DNA from 3 places in the Bradyrhizobium sp. USDA 326 genome. Region 1 is predicted to be linked to each of the others. Evidence: predicted binding sites of a transcription regulator. Region 1 holds the regulator's gene; each other region holds the start of a gene.

What was found. The regulator LexA, encoded in region 1, represses DNA repair genes until DNA is damaged. The targets are predictions, from matches to a motif close to TGTTCNNNNTGTGTTCNG.
Region 2: ABIG06_RS18710 (ribonuclease T2 family protein) is a predicted target of LexA. The motif match lies at 3,565-3,582, and genes of this name have one in related genera.
Region 3: ABIG06_RS09735 (DNA recombination protein RmuC) is a predicted target of LexA. The motif match lies at 4,307-4,324, and genes of this name have one in related genera.

The regions. Positions count from the first base shown of each region.
Region 1 is NZ_JBMGQA010000001.1:6,923,151-6,928,397, forward strand. It holds gene ABIG06_RS32640 (HAD-IA family hydrolase) at 1-580, shown strand, start outside; gene ABIG06_RS32645 (hypothetical protein) at 750-956, shown strand; gene glp (gephyrin-like molybdotransferase Glp) at 1,165-2,376, shown strand; gene lexA (transcriptional repressor LexA) at 2,554-3,255, shown strand; gene ABIG06_RS32660 (hypothetical protein) at 3,781-4,215, shown strand; gene ABIG06_RS32665 (ComEC/Rec2 family competence protein) at 4,339-5,247, opposite strand, start outside.
Region 2 is NZ_JBMGQA010000001.1:3,984,251-3,989,497, reverse strand. It holds gene ABIG06_RS18735 (response regulator) at 1-512, shown strand, start outside; gene ABIG06_RS18730 (ATP-binding protein) at 537-1,925, shown strand; gene ABIG06_RS18725 (DUF3617 domain-containing protein) at 1,991-2,521, opposite strand; gene ABIG06_RS18720 (hypothetical protein) at 2,565-2,864, opposite strand; gene ABIG06_RS18715 (hypothetical protein) at 3,048-3,509, shown strand; gene ABIG06_RS18710 (ribonuclease T2 family protein) at 3,628-4,320, shown strand; gene ABIG06_RS18705 (23S rRNA (adenine(2030)-N(6))-methyltransferase RlmJ) at 4,490-5,247, shown strand, end outside.
Region 3 is NZ_JBMGQA010000001.1:2,024,902-2,030,148, forward strand. It holds gene dapE (succinyl-diaminopimelate desuccinylase) at 1-585, shown strand, start outside; one part of gene ABIG06_RS09715 (IS630 family transposase) at 624-1,249, opposite strand; one part of gene ABIG06_RS09715 (IS630 family transposase) at 1,249-1,585, opposite strand; gene truA (tRNA pseudouridine(38-40) synthase TruA) at 1,677-2,414, opposite strand; gene fmt (methionyl-tRNA formyltransferase) at 2,525-3,448, opposite strand; gene def (peptide deformylase) at 3,658-4,185, opposite strand; gene ABIG06_RS09735 (DNA recombination protein RmuC) at 4,356-5,247, shown strand, end outside.

The DNA of each region.
Region 1 (5,247 bases):
TCTCGGGCGCGTGGTGCTCGACATCGACTTCTCCAAGGCGATCGCCTGCTGGGCGGGACATGCCGGCTGTCAGCCCGAGGCCATCGTCGCGCGCTATGTGCGTGACGAGGCCTACCGGCTGCACGAGATGGGCAAGATCAGCGACGAGGACTATTTCGATTCGCTGCGTGCTTCACTCGGAATCGGCATTTCGGATGCGCAGTTCCTGGAAGGCTGGAACGCGATCTTCGCCGGCGAGATGCCAGATATCGCCGAGCTGTTGCCGCGCGCGGCGAAGCAGATGCCGCTCTACGCCTTCTCCAACACCAATCGGCCGCATGTGGACTATTTCTCGAAGGAGTATGCCGGCGTGCTCGGCCATTTCCGCGAGCTGTATCTGTCGTCCAGCATCGGCCTGCGCAAACCGGATGCGGAGGCGTTCGACCACGTCGTCGCCGCGATCGGAGTGCCGGCCGGTCGTATCGTGTTCTTCGACGACCTCGCCAAGAACATCGAGGGCGCGCGGGCGCGAGGTTTGAACGCCGTGCACGTGACGTCGCCTGGCGACGTCGGGAACGCATTGAGGGCGCTTGGCATCTGACGCCAACCGGGTGGCGCGAGAGGTCCGCCGAGCCCCTCGGTTCCGGAACTCAATTTGCTGAAGATGAGGAACCCAATGCCTCTGTGCATTTTTGTACGGAGTTCCGGGAACGGAATACCACCCTTCGGACTCATGAGTCGGTTGGGATTTCTACATCGGACGGATCGACGTGCTGGGCAAAACCTATCTCACCAAGCAAGCCTCTCTCCTGCTTGAATTCGCCAGAACCACCTCGGACTCGGATCTTTCCGCCAAGCTGATCAGCAAGGCGGCCGACCTGAAGTCCATGGCCGATCCGCTGCCCGACAAGGATCAGGATCCCAGAGCTCCCGACATCGCACCGGACGTCGGTCCAAGCGATCCGGCAGAACGTTGACCGATGTTGGCGGTGGCGCTCGTCATTCTCGTCCTCGCCATGGCTATCCTCGTACCGGTCTGTCTCGCCTTCCGGATCATGCCGCGGCGGACTTGAGCTCCCTGCTCCACGACAGAAATCGCGCCGGATAAATCATCCTGCGTGCTGCTTTGCCTCGCGCCTGCACTCGGCTAGAACTCTCGCCATCCATTTGCAGGAGTTTCCGCCCGTGGCCCTCATGCCGGTTTCTGACGCGCTTGCCGCGGTGCTGGCGGGTGCAGAGCCGCTGCCTGAAGAGATGGCTTCCCTCGATGAGGCCTACCATCGCGTGCTCGCCCGCGACGTCGCGGCGCGGCGCACGCAGCCGCCGCAGGCGATGTCGGCGATGGACGGCTATGCCGTGCGCGCCGCCGATGCGGCAACGGTCGATTCCCGGCTCGCGGTCGCCGGCGAGGTCGCGGCGGGTCGACCGTTCGCGGGAAGGGTTGGGCCCGGCGAAGCCGTGCGGATCTTCACCGGGGGCGTCGTTCCCGACGGCGCCGATGCGGTCGTGATCCAGGAGGACACCGTCGCGGAAGGCAAGCTCATCACGATCAAGGAAGCGGCGATTCCCGGTCGGCACATCCGCCCCGCCGGCATCGACTTCCGCGAGGGAGATGTGCTGCTCCGCAAGGGAAGCCGTCTCACGGAGCGCGATCTCGCGCTGGCCGCCGGGATGAACCACCCGCATCTCCCCGTCTGCCGCCGTCCGAGGGTCGCGATCCTCGCCACCGGCGACGAATTGGTGATGCCGGGCACCACGCCCGGTCACGGCCAGATCGTCTATTCCAACGGCTATGCCCTGCACGCGCTCGCCCGCAGCGAGGGCGCCGAGACCATCGACCTCGGCGTTGCCGCCGATACCTTGGAGGCCACTTCCGCCGGCATCCGTCGCGCCCGGGAGAGCGGTGCCGACATCCTGATCACGACCGGTGGCGCGTCGGTCGGCGACCACGATCTGATCCAGCAGGCGCTCAAGGACGAAGGCATCTCGATGGCCTTCTGGAAGATCGCGATTCGGCCCGGCAAGCCGATGATGCACGGACGACTCGGCGCAATGCGCGTGATCGGCCTGCCCGGCAATCCCGTATCCTCTTATGTGTGCGCCTTCCTGTTCATGGTGCCGCTGATTCGCGCCCTGTCGGGCCGATCAGTGATTCATCATCGCCGCGAGCTCGCCGTGCTGGGCCGCGATCTCGGTGCCAACGACCAGCGCGAGGATTATCTGCGTGCGCGCCTGGAACAGCGTGACGACGGTACGCTCGTCGCTCTTCCCGTGGGCCATCAGGACTCCTCTCTGCTTGCGAATCTGGCTGCAGCACAGGTACTTCTCGTGCGCGCACCGTTCGCGCCGAGGGCCGAGGCCGGCACGCCTTGCGAGGTGCTGCGCCTGCCCGCCTGAGCTGCACGGCCACACGCATCGCGCGAGCTTCGCTCTGTTCACCGTAAATTAAGCAGTTGCGGAACACATATCGAACATATAGTGTCCGTTCATGATTTGTTTCGAGGATGTAGCGGTTTATCGCCCGGCTTCCTCGTCTCGGAATTGAACGACATCAACCGGGGGACTTTGGTCGAGATGTTGACGCGCAAACAATACGAGCTTCTGCGGTTCATCAGTGAACGTCTGAAGGAGAGCGGCGTGCCGCCGTCCTTCGACGAGATGAAGGATGCGCTCGATCTGCGCTCGAAGTCAGGCATCCATCGCCTGATCACTGCGCTCGAGGAGCGCGGCTTCATCCGCCGCCTGCCCAACCGCGCCCGTGCCATCGAGGTCATTAAGCTGCCCGAGCTGCAGGCCGCCGCCGGCAGCCGCCGCGGCTTCACGCCGAGCGTCATCGAGGGCAATCTCGGCAAGGTGCGCGCGACCTCCAGCCCGCCTGTGGACGAGGGCGAGCGTCCCGTCGCGGTGCCCGTGATGGGCCGCATCGCGGCCGGCACGCCGATCGAGGCGTTGCAGACGCGCAGTCACACCATCAGCGTGCCGCCTGACATGCTCGGCTCGGGCGAGCACTACGCACTCGAAGTGCGCGGCGATTCGATGGTCGAGGCCGGCATCCTCGACGGCGACATGGCGCTGATCCAGCGCAACGAGAGCGCCGACACCGGCGACATCGTGGTGGCGCTGATCGACGACGAGGAGGCCACGCTCAAGCGCTTCCGCCGCCGCGGCGCCTCAATCGCGCTCGAGCCCGCCAACGCCGCCTACGAAGTCCGCATTCTTCCGCCGAACCGCGTGAAGATTCAGGGCAAGCTGATCGGGCTGTACCGGAAGTACTGAGCGGTCCTGCGCTCGTTACACTGATTGGAGCGGGTCATTCTCCGCTCCGGCTGGATGGTCTTTCCGGTTCTGCTCAGACTATCCGGCCCCCTCCTCCGGCGCGACATCCTCGACACGCCGCGCGCAGCAGCATCGCTTCGCGACCCGGGAGTTCGAGGAGACGTCATGCGCCAGCGCTGACCGCAACACCAGCGCGCCGCAAGCCGTTGCCACACAATCGCACCGCCAAATGCGAACGGAATTGGGCTAGCGAGCCGCAAGTGCGAAATGCAATCGCACAGCCTCTGCAATCGAGCCGGCAATTCACGTTGGTTGGCAGCCGCGGGGCGCTGACGCACGCGCCTTCCGAACACGCATGCATCGTCTTTGTTCCTATCGAATCCGGGAAAGATAATGTGATCGCGGCTTGCGGACGCAGCCGCAGATTTGCCTACAACAGAGCAGAGCGTTGCGTGCTTCCACCCTGATAGAGGCCTGCGCCTCCAAAGGAGGTGCGGGTCGCTATCTTCGCATGAGGAGCACCCGATGTGTGACTACAGCCTGCATGCCGTCGCGACACGCCCCGCCGAAGTCGGCGAGACGATCGTCACAACAACGTTCCGCGGCACCTCGACGCGCGGCTTCGCCTCCGAAGCCGATCTCTCGGTTGCGGTCTGCCTGCTGCCGGGAACGGAGCTCGCGTTCGCCGACAACGTCCGTTACGACAATCGCTGGATCTGGACGCGTACCGTCAATTCCCGCGTCGGCAAGTTCGGCAAGATCGATCCGCACATTCCCGATCGCCATCATGACGCGATCGAATTCCCCGACGGCAAATACGTGCTGGTGACACAGCTCGTCGAAGGCCAGCGCGCGACCGTGCTGCAACTGCCGGTGACCCAGCCGGTTGCCGAACGCGAGCACAAGCCGCAGATCGCTGCCGACACGCGGTCCACGATCACGCGCCTGCCGATCGGCTGACGTCGTCGCCCCCGGCCGATGGTCGTGGGCCAGGAATGAAATGCCATCGCCGGCCGAGGCCGGCGAGATGGTATGGTTTGCGTCCTGCGGATCCCGTCCGATCGACCTCCCCCGCATCGCTCCTCAATCGTCCGCCCGCAAGTCCGTCTCCGATGGCGTCGCGTCCCGGTTGCGGGGCACGGCCGTCTTCGGCGCAAGGCTGCCGTCGAAATCGCCCTCGCCGGCGCCGGCCGGCAGCCAGGGGCGGCTTGTGCCTCTCGCCCTCACTGCCTGAACCGAGAAACCGTCACCGCTCTGCGTCAGAGCCAGCGCGCCCTGACTGGCGAGCCGCGGCCGATCGACAACCATCGCCGCGCAATCAGGCGGCGCGGGCAGCGCCGTCACCACCAGCGCGGCGCGGCTGCAATCGTCGGCCAGTGCGTCGATGCGGAGCGCCAACGCGACCAGCCGACCGTCCGCGAGCGGCGTCACGCAGCCGGCCTCGTCACACGACACACCGTTGGCCAGCGAGGCGTTGCCGGCATCGCGCGCATCGGCATCGGCAGCTAACCATTCCCTCAGCAGGAAGCCATCCTTGCTCGCACGGATCACATGCAGCTGCCCGTCCCTGCCCCGCACGGCGACACTCGCGCCATCCCCGGCAATCAGGATATCGGGTTGCCGCACCGACAGCCCCCAGAGGATCGCTGCCAGCAGCACCAGGGCACCGGACCAGCGCAGGGGCGTGCGCAGCAGCCCCATCACGATGATCCCGAGGCTCGCCACGATCAGCGGCGCGATCCCGAACGCGGGAATGCGGCCGACCGCTCCCGGCAGTGCCGCTACCCAGCGCGAGACCGCGACCATCCAGTCGATGCCGATTCCCATCAGCCACCAGAACACGCCGTCGAGTCCGAACGGGGCTGCGAGCAACCCCAACAGCCCCGCCGGCATCACCAGCGCCGAGACCACCGGCATCGCGCCGAGATTGGCGAGCACGCCGTACGGCGTCACACGGTGGAAGTGGAAGGCGGCATAGGGCGTGGTCGCAAG
Region 2 (5,247 bases), 2.9 Mb from region 1:
TGCCCGGCGAGACCGGCTTCGATCTCGCCCGCTTCATCCGCACGTCGTCCTCGGTGCCGATCGTGATGCTGACGGCGCGGCACGAGGCGGAAGCCCGCATCGAGGGCTTGCAGATCGGCGCCGACGATTACGTGGCAAAGCCGTTCGAGCCGCGCGAGCTCGCGCTGCGCATCAACAATATCCTCAAGCGGGCCGCGCCGCCGCCGCAGGCCGTGACCGTGGAGAAAATTGCCTTCGGTCCCTACGTCTACCATCTCGAACGCGGCGAATTGCGCCAGGGCGAGGAGGTCATCCACCTTACCGACCGCGAGCGCGAGATGCTGCGGGTTCTCTCGGAAACACCGGGCGAGACCGTGCCGCGCAGCGCGCTGACCGGCAACGGCAGCGTCAACGAGCGCGCCGTCGACGTGCAGATCAACCGTCTCAGGCGCAAGATCGAGACCGACCCCGCAAATCCGCTGTTCCTCCAGGCGGTGCGCGGCATCGGCTACCGGCTGGTGGCCTCGCCTTGAGACCTCAGCAGTGAAGCGCGACCGATGAGCACGATCGATACCGGCCTGACGCTCTTGAAGAGCGCCGCCGGCCGCGTCTCCGCCGCCAATGGCTGGATGGGCAACGCGTTCAAGGGCTGGATGCCGACCGGCCTCTACGCCCGCGCGCTCCTCATCATGATCGTGCCGATGGTGGTGCTGCAATCGGTCGTCGCCTTCGTGTTCATGGAACGGCACTGGAACACGGTGACGCGCCGTCTGTCGGCTGCGGTGGTGCAGGACATCGCCGCGCTGATTGACGTCTACAAGGGCTATCCGCAGGACAAGGACCGCGACCAGATCCGCCGCATCGCGCAGCAGCGGCTCGGCCTCGTGGTCGATTTCCTCCCCGCCGGCGACATGCCGCCGCCAGGACCGAAGCCGTTCTTCTCGCTGCTCGACCAGACGCTGTCGGTGCAGCTCGGCCGCCAGATCGGGCGCTCGTTCTGGATCGACACGGTCGGCCGTTCCAACCTGGTCGAGATCCGCATCCAGCTCGATGATGCCGTGATGCGCGTGTTCGCGCAGCGCAGCGCCGCCTATGCATCGAACTCGGAGATTTTCCTGTTCTGGATGGTCGGCACGTCCTCGATCCTGTTGATCGTCGCCGTGCTGTTTCTGCGCAACCAGATCAAGCCGATTCTGCGCCTTGCCGATGCCGCCGAGAGCTTCGGCAAGGGCCGCGAGGCGCCGAACTTCAGGCCGCGCGGCGCGCGCGAGGTGCGGCGCGCAGCGGTCGCCTTCCTGGAAATGAAGTCGCGCATCGAGCGCACCATGGAGCAGCGCACCGCGATGCTCGCCGGCGTCAGCCATGATCTCCGCACCATCCTGACCCGCTTCAAGCTCGAGCTGGCGCTGATCGGCGACAGTCCGGAGCTCGAGGGCATGCGCAAGGACGTCGACGAGATGTCGATGATGCTGGAGGATTACCTCGCCTTCGCCCGCGGCGATTCCGGCGAGCAGTCGCAGCCGACCGACATGGCCCAGGCCCTCGAAGAGCTGCGCAGCGATGCCGAACGCCACGGCCACAACGCGACCGTCGCGTTCCACGGCCTGCCCGTGGTGACGGTGAAGCCGGCCTCGTTCAAGCGCTGCCTCGCCAACCTCGTCACCAACGCGGCGCGCTACGGCAAGAACATCGCCATCACCGGCCAGCGCGATCACCGTTATTTGACCGTGACGGTCGACGACGACGGCCCGGGCATTCCCGCTCACTTGCGCGAAGAGGTGTTCAAGCCGTTCCTGCGGCTGGACAACGCCCGCAACCAGGACGAAGGCGGCACCGGCCTCGGCCTCGCCATCGCCCGCGACATCGCCCGCTCGCATGGCGGCGACATCACGCTGGGTGACAGCCCGATGGGCGGATTGCGCGCGAGCGTGCGGATACCTGTGTAGGCTGCTCTTAACCTCTGCCCGTGAGAGCGGGCGAGGGAGCGCATCGCCTGCGCGGCGAGCAAATCCTACTTCGGCAGCAGCGCCTTCAGCTTGTCCATGTCGCGCACGTTCATCTTGAATCCGCCCGGCATCACGATGTCGCCGGGCTTCTGGTCCGGCTTGCAGGCCCCTAACCACTTGGCTTGCAGCGTCGTGGTGTTATCGCGCCCCGCCGCCCCGGCGACGCCGCCTTGCGCGTGCGAGGTGGTCTTCACCGTGTAGGCCGAGTTGAAATCGCCTGATATCTCGGCGTGCGACGTCGTGCTGACGCCGGCGACGTTGCACTCGGAATCGCTGACATAGCCGGTTGCGGTCTTCTTGATCTCCTGCTTGGCGCAGATCTGCTTGGCCATCGGGGAGACGTTGTTGCTCATCTCCTTGTCGATGGTCTCGTCGGTGCAGTGCTGCATGGTCATCTCGGGCACCGGCGAGCCTGATGTGACCAGCTTCATTTCCCAAAGACCGGCCTTGCGCACCGGCAGGTCGTCGGCGTTGGCGCTGCCTGCCGACAACGCGAGGCAAAGCGTCGAGCCGAGCAAAGCGAGTTTGCGCGTCATGTGGAGGCTCCCGGCCGAGATAGTGCGGCGTTACGATAGCGCCTCAGTAGAGCGTGCGGATCGGGCGATCGGCGGCGCCATAGGGCACCCAGCGGCAGGCGAACGAGATGTAGCCGCCGTCATAGGCCTGCACCCCGAGGAATTTGACGACCTTGCCGTAGCGCGCGCAGTGATCGACCGCGACCTGGCGGGCATCGACCTGGGTCGCCATGGAATAGGCGATGATCCCGCCGGTGTCGTTGCCCTTGAACGGCGGCACCCAATCGGCGCGCGCCGACTGGCTCGCCATCAGACCCGAGACAACCAGGCTGGCGAGAAAACCCGCGGCCGCAATGATTCGCATTACCGTCACTCCAATTGGCTGGCGGCAGTTTACGGTGCCGGGACCGGCGTGAAAAGAACCGAAGCCCTGTTGGCCGCGACATCCTGGTCAACTCCTGGCCAAGTGTTGCCGCGCTGCACTTGACCTCCCCCGGCCTTCGCGGCACCGTCCGACCTTCGCAAGACCTTAGCTGTCGGATTGATCATGCGCGCGCCCTCCCCGAAGTCGTTCCGCTTTGCCGCCCTGCTCGGCCTCATGTTCGGGGCACTGTCGCTCGGCGAGGCCAGGGCCGCCAATCCGCTCGAGTTGAATTTCTGGCTGAGCGGGCCGCGCTATGACGGCGCCGTCGTCGATTGCGACAAGGCCCTGCCGACGATCGCCACCCAGTTCTGGGAGAAGGAAAGCTCGTTCTGGAATTCCTCGTTGAAGATCACCGGCTTCTCCGGCGTTCGCGAGGTCGCGTTCCGACCCTGGCAGTCCGACAACATTCCGCGCCGCTTTTGCACCGGCGACGCCCTGCTCACTGACGGCAAGGTGCGCAAGGTGCACTTCTCGATCATGGAGGATGGCGGCTTTGCCGGCTACGGCGACGGTGTCGAATGGTGCGTGGTCGGACTCGATCGCAACTGGGCCTACAATCCGGCCTGCCGCGCCGCCAAGCCCTGATCCGAAGAACGCCTGATTCGGCTGGTCAGCCGTCAGACGACAGCCGCGTGGATTTTGTTCTTGAAATGTTCTCGTTGCCTGCTAGGCTGTATGCACAGTCTAGTTGAGGGGCGTCGTCATGTTTCATTCCAGATTGCGTTCGTTGTCCCGTCTGATGATCTCGCTGACCCTCGCCGCCGGGCTGGCAACGCTCGCCGGCGGCGCGAAGGCGCAGGACAAGCGCCAGAACGCACCGGGCGAGTTCGATTTCTATGTGCTCGCGCTGTCGTGGTCGCCCTCGTTCTGCGAGGAGGCGGCCGAGCGCGGCGGCCGCTCCCAGATTCAATGCGGCGGACGGCCCTACGCTTTCGTGGTGCATGGGCTGTGGCCGCAATATGAGAACGGCTTTCCGGAATATTGCCAGCGGCCGGCGCCGCGGCTGAACCGCAACATCGTGTCCTCGATGCTCGATCTGATGCCGGCGCCGGGCCTGATCTTCAACGAATGGGACAAGCATGGCACCTGCTCCGGGCTCGAGGGCCGCAGCTATTTCGAGACGATCCGGAAGGCGCGTGCCGCGATCAAGATCCCGGCCGACTATCTCGATCTGTCGGAGGCCAAGACCGTGGCGCCGGCGGAGGTCGAGGAGGCCTTCATCAAGGCCAATCCGGGCCTCAGCAATGCCAGCGTCTCGGTCACCTGCAACCGGACACGGCTGTCCGAGGTCCGCATCTGCCTCAGCAAGGACCTGCAATTCCGCGCCTGTGACGAGTTCGAGCGCCGCGCCTGCCGCCGCGACCAGGTGACGATGCCGCCGATCAGGGGCGGGTAGAGTTCGTCATTCCGGGGCGCGCGGAAGCGCGAACTATGATGCGCCGTTGCGCATCCGAGAAGCCATCTCGCCACAAACACTGCTGACAGATGGATTCCGGGTTCGGTGCTGCGCACCGCCCCGGAATGACGGGAGTTACTTTCATCGCGCGATGTCGTAACTCTCCGCCATGAACTACCGTCACGCCTTCCATGCCGGCAACTTCGCCGATGTCATCAAGCACATCGTGCTGGCGCGCATCCTCACCTACTTGCAGGACAAGCCGGCGGCGTTCCGCGTCATCGACACCCATGCCGGCGCCGGCCTCTACCATCTCGACAGCGACGAGGCCCGCCGGGGCGGCGAATGGCTGACCGGTATTGCGCGACTGCTGCAGGCGCGCCTGTCGAACGAGACCGCGGCGCTGACCAAGCCCTATCTCGACATCGTCCGCGCCTTCAATCCGAAGGGCGAGCTCAAGGCCTATCCGGGCTCGCCGTTGATTGCGCGCGGCCTGCTCAGGCCGCAGGACCGGCTTGTCGCCTGCGAGCTCGAGCCGAAGGCGCGGAAAGCGCTGATCGACGTGCTGCGCCGCGACGAACAGGCCCGCGTGGTCGATCTCGACGGCTGGGTGGCACTGCCGGCCTTCGTGCCGCCGAAGGAGCGGCGCGGCCTCGTGCTGATCGACCCGCCCTTCGAAGCCAAGGACGAGTTCGAACGGCTGGGCCAAGCCTTCTCGACAGCCTTCGCGAAATGGCCGACCGGTATCTATGTAATCTGGTATCCCGCCAAGAGCCGACGCGCCACCGACACGCTGGCGCAGTTTGTGGCGCGGCTCGCAGCCGCAGCAAAACCGCCGGGAAAATGCCTGCGCCTCGAATTCAGTGCTGCGCCGCAAGTCGATGGCGGGCCCCTCACATCGAGCGGGCTTTTGATCGTCAATCCGCC
Region 3 (5,247 bases), 4.9 Mb from region 1:
CTCGTCGTCGACGGCGTGCAGGGCCATGTCGCCTATCCGCACCGCGCGTCCAATCCGGTGCCTGATATCTCCAGGCTGATCGTGGCCATCTCCGACGAGCCGCTCGACCATGGCAGCGCGCAGTTCCAGGCCTCCAATCTCGAATTCGTCTCGGTCGATGTCGGCAACAAGGCCTTCAACGTTATCCCCGGCGAGGCCCGCGCCAAGTTCAACATCCGCTACAACGACAACCACACGCAAGGCTCCCTACGCGAGCTGGTCGAGACGCGCCTCGCCAAGGTCTGCGGCAACCGCATCAAGGCCCGCATCGTCTGGGAGCCCTCGAACTCCAACGTGTTCGTGACCAAGCCCGGCCCGTTCACCGACCTCGCGGTCGCCGCGATCGAAGAGGTGACGGGCCGCAAGCCGGAGCTGTCGACGTCAGGCGGCACATCGGACGCGCGCTTCATCTCCAGCTACTGCCCCGTGATCGAGTTCGGCCTCGTGGGCCAGACCATGCACCAGATCGACGAACGCGTGCCGGTGGCCGATCTGGAGAAGCTGACGAAAGTGTATCGCGGGATTTTGGCAAGGTATTTTGGGTAGGGTCTAGCTCTCGCCAAACGCTCCGCCGTCATCGGACCCTAGAACGTTAGCCGATCAGGTTGCAAATAGCCGGCGGCGGCGAAGTAGTTTTTGGATTCAGTGGGCGTGTAGGTGTCGACGATGCGCCCGATCGCGTCCCAAAGGCCGCCGACGGTACGTTCGGCGGCCTTTCGCAAGTGCGCCTTGAGCTTGGCGAAGGCGTTCTCGATGGGATTGAGGTCGGGGCTGTACGGCGGGAGATAGAGGAGCGTGGCGCCGGCCGCCTCGATCATCTCGCGTATGCGTGGCCCTTTGTGGCTGGACAGATTGTCCATGATGACGATGGCGTGCTCGGGCAGCTCGGGGACGAGCACTTTTTCGACATAGGTCTCAAAGGCGTCGCGGTTGATGGGACCGTCGAGCACCCAGGGAGCGATGATGCCGTGCGTGGTGAGAGCAGCTACGCAGGTTGTCGTTTTCCAATGGCCGTGCGGAATGGCGGCGCGCAGGCGTTCGCCGCGCCGGCAGCGGCCATGTGTCCGCGCCATGTTGGTCGATGCCCAGGTCTCGTCAATGAAGACGAGGCGATCCCGGTCGAGCTTGTCCTGACGCTCGCGCCAAGCCTCGCGCCCCTTCAAGACATCCGGACGGTCCTGCTCTGCGGCATGGGCAGTCTTTTTTTGCGCGTGATCTTGTGACGCGCGAAGAAGCGGCGGATCGTGCCATAGCCGAAGGATAGGCCTTGTTTGCTCAAGCTATGCCGCAATTCCTCGATGGTAATATCGGGCGAAGCCTCGAGCAGAGCCATGATCGTCGCCTGATGGGCATCAATGCGGTGAGACTTGCGATCGCCCCCTTGAGCCCTCGGCAGGGCATCGCCTTGCTTGCGCTCACGCGTTCGCCAGCGGCTTACGCTCGCCGGACTGACGCCAAATCGCTCGGCAGCCTGCCGGCCTGAAACGCCCCCTTCAATACAGCCGAGAACGCGTTCACGAAGATCCATCGACAACGGTTTCGCCATGCCCGCCGGCCTCCAGTCCCCGGCAGACAGTTTGAATCATTAAACCGCTGATTTGGGAATCCCAAACGATTCAGTCAGGTAGGCTACCGCTCTAGTAATCCACCTTCATCAGGTACAGTCCCTCCGGCGGGGCGACGACGCCGCAGGCGGCCCGGTTGCGGGCTGCGAGGGCCGCGGAGAGATCGTCGGCAGTCCAGCGCCCCTCGCCGACCCAGACCAGCGAACCCACCATCGAGCGCACCTGGCTATGCAGGAAGGAGCGCGCCGAGGTGATGACCGTGATCTCGCGGCCGTCGCGCAGCACGTCGAGCTGATCGAGCGTCTTCTCGGGCGATTTGGCCTGGCACTCGGTATCGCGAAAAGTGGTGAAATCGTGCTTGCCGAGCAGGCGTTGCGCCGCCGCGTGCATCGCATCGGCATCGAGTCGGCGCGGTACGCGCCAGGCGTGGCCGATGTCGAGCGCGAGGTTGGCGCGGGTGTTGACGATGCGATATCGGTAGTGGCGCTTGACCGCCGAGAACCGCGCCTCGAAGCTGTCGGGCACGATCTCGGCTTCCAGCACCGCGATCGGATGCGGACGCAGATGCGCGTTGAGCCCGTCGCGAAAACGTCCCGGCGGAAACTGCTTCTCGACGTCGACATGCGCGACCTGTCCGCGCGCATGCACGCCGGCATCGGTGCGGCCGGCGCCGTGCACGCGCAAATCCGCCCCCGTCATCGCCTTCACCGCAGCCTGCAGCGCGCCCTGGACCGACGGCAGCGTCTCCTGCACCTGCCAGCCAAAGAACGGCGCGCCGTCATATTCGATGGTGAGCTTGTAGCGGGGCATCGATCCGATTTGATCCGGTGTCATTGCCGGGCCTGACCCGGCAATCCATCGCCTGGAAAGAGTCTTGTTGGAAGATGGATACTCGGGTCAAGCCCGCGCATGACGGTTGGTTAGCTGAATTTCGCTCCGGCCTTCAGCGGCACGCCGCGCAGAAAGTCCGCGGCCTGCATCCGTGCCTTGCCCTCGCGCTGGAGTTCGATGATGCGGATGGCGCCCTCGCCGCAAGCGATGGTGAGCTGGTCGTCGAGCACTTCGCCAGCCGCGCCGGAGCCCTTCGCCAGTTCGCAGCGCAGGATCTTGACGCGTGCATTCTCGAACTCGGCCCAGGCGCCGGGAAACGGCGACAGGCCGTGGATGTGGCGCAGCACGGCTCGCGCGGGCATGGTCCAGTCGATCCGCGCCTCGGCCTTCTCGATCTTGGCGGCATAGGTGGCGCCGTCCTCGCTCTGCTTCTTGAGCTGGAGCCCGCCGCGCTCGAGCGCGGCCATCGCGCGCACCATCAGATCGGCACCCAACCGGGAGAGGCGATCGTGCAGATCGAGCGCGGTCATGCTGTCGGAGATCGCGATGCGCTCGGCCATTGCGACGTCGCCGGTATCTAAGCCGACGTCCATCTTCATCACCATCACGCCACTCTCGGCATCGCCGGCCATGATGGCGCGGTTGATCGGTGCCGCACCGCGCCAGCGCGGCAGCAGCGAAGCGTGCAGATTGTAGCAGCCGAGCTTTGGCGCATCGAGGATCGCCTGCGGCAGAATCATGCCGTAGGCGACGACGACTGCGGCGTCGGCATCGAAGGCGCGGAACTCCGCCAATGTCTCCTCGGTCTTCAGCGTCTTCGGCGTCAGCACGGGAATGCCGAGTTTTCGCGCGGCTTCCTCGACCGGCGTCGGCTGCAATTGCAGGCCGCGCCGCCCGCCGGGCTTCGGGGCGCGGGTGTAGACCGCCACGATCTCGTGGCCGTGCGCGACGAGCTCGAGCAGCGTCGGCACGGAGAAATCGGGCGTGCCCATGACGATGAGGCGAAGGGGCATCAACAGACTCGTTGTGTTCCCTCCCCCTTGCGGGGGAGGGCTAGGGAGAGGGGTGCCACACGACGCGCTCGTTCGGGATGAGCGCGGGTGCTTTGCTTGCGCTCCGCAAATCAGGAGCACCTTTTGCTGGGCTACCCCTCTCCCCCACCCTCCCCCGCAAGGGGGGAGGGAGCGCATAGGAGCGCGTGGTAGCACCAATCGCTTGCAACTCACTCCGCCGCGCGCCTGGCGGCTTTCTCGAACTTCTTCATCACGCGATCGCGCTTGAGCTTCGACAAATAGTCGACGAACAAGACGCCGTTGAGATGGTCGATCTCGTGCTGGATGCACGTGGCGAAGAGGCCTTCGGCGTTCTCCTCGTGCACCTTGCCGTCGAGATCGGTGAAGCGCACGCGCACCTTCGCCGGGCGCTCGACCTCCTCGTAATATTCGGGGATCGAGAGGCAGCCTTCCTCGTAGACCGAGAGTTCCTCGGAGGAAGCGAGGATTTCAGGATTGATGAAGACGCGCGGCTCGCGCTTGGTCTCGCCGTTCTCGTCGCGCTTGGCGAGGTCCATGGTGATCAGCCGCAAGGGCTGCGCGACCTGGATCGCCGCGAGGCCAATGCCGGGCGCGTCGTACATGGTCTCGAACATGTCGTCGGCAAGCTTGCGGATCTCCGACGTGACCTTCTCGATCGGCTTGGAGACCAGGCGCAGCTGCTTGTCCGGCAGGATGATGATTTCTCGTAGGGCCATGGGCGCGATTTAAGCCGCGCGCCGGATGCGGTCAATGCGGCCAGGAACCCCGTTAACCCTCCGCTAACCATAAAACTTCAGGATTCGTTAACCATAATATCAGGGAGCAACTGACGATAAACGTTCCCTCTTCGTTCGCCACTCCCTGCGAATCGGGCTACAAGGGCGGTATGAACGAGATGATTTTCATGCTGGGCGACTGGCCGGTACGCACCATTGACGCGCTGATCGGCTTCGGCACCCTCGTCCTTATCCTGCTGGTTGTAATTGCGGTGGTGATCGCGCGCTCCGGGCGGCGCGGCGCGGAACTCGCGATGGCGCACGCGATCCGGGCCGACGAGCTCGAGGAGCGGCTCAGCGAGGTGTTGCGGGCGCAGAGCGAGTCGTCGGGCCGGGTCGATGCCATGACCCAGGCTCTGGCCGGCCGTCAGGCCGAGATGGCGCGAGCGGTGAACGAGCGGCTGGATTCGGTCACCCACCGCGTCGGCCAGTCCATGGAACACTCCACCCGCAACACCATGGAGAGCCTGCGCGCCCTGCACGAGCGGCTCGGCATCATCGACAGCGCGCACAAGAACCTCACCGATCTCACCACCCAGGTGACCACCTTGCGCGACGTGCTCGCGAACAAGCAGTCGCGCGGCGCCTTCGGCCAGGCGCGGATGGAGGCGATCGTCCAGGACGGGCTGCCGAAGGGTGCCTACGAGTTCCAGTTCACCCTCTCCACCGGCAAGCGGCCCGACTGTGTCGTGTTCCTGCCCGACCAGCGGCCGCTTTGCATCGACGCGAAGTTTCCGCTGGAAGCGATGACGGCGCTGCACGACGCCCGCACCGACGAGGAGCGGCGAATCGCCACGCAACGACTGCGCGGCGACGTGATGAAGCATGTCAGCGACATCGCCGAAAAATATCTCGTCGCCGGCGAGACGCAGGAGATGGCGCTGATGTTCGTGCCGTCGGAATCCGTCTACGCCGAGATCCATGACGGTTTCGACGACGTGATCCAGAAGGCCTATCGCGCACGCGTCGTGCTGGTGTCGCCCTCGCTGCTGATGCTCGCGA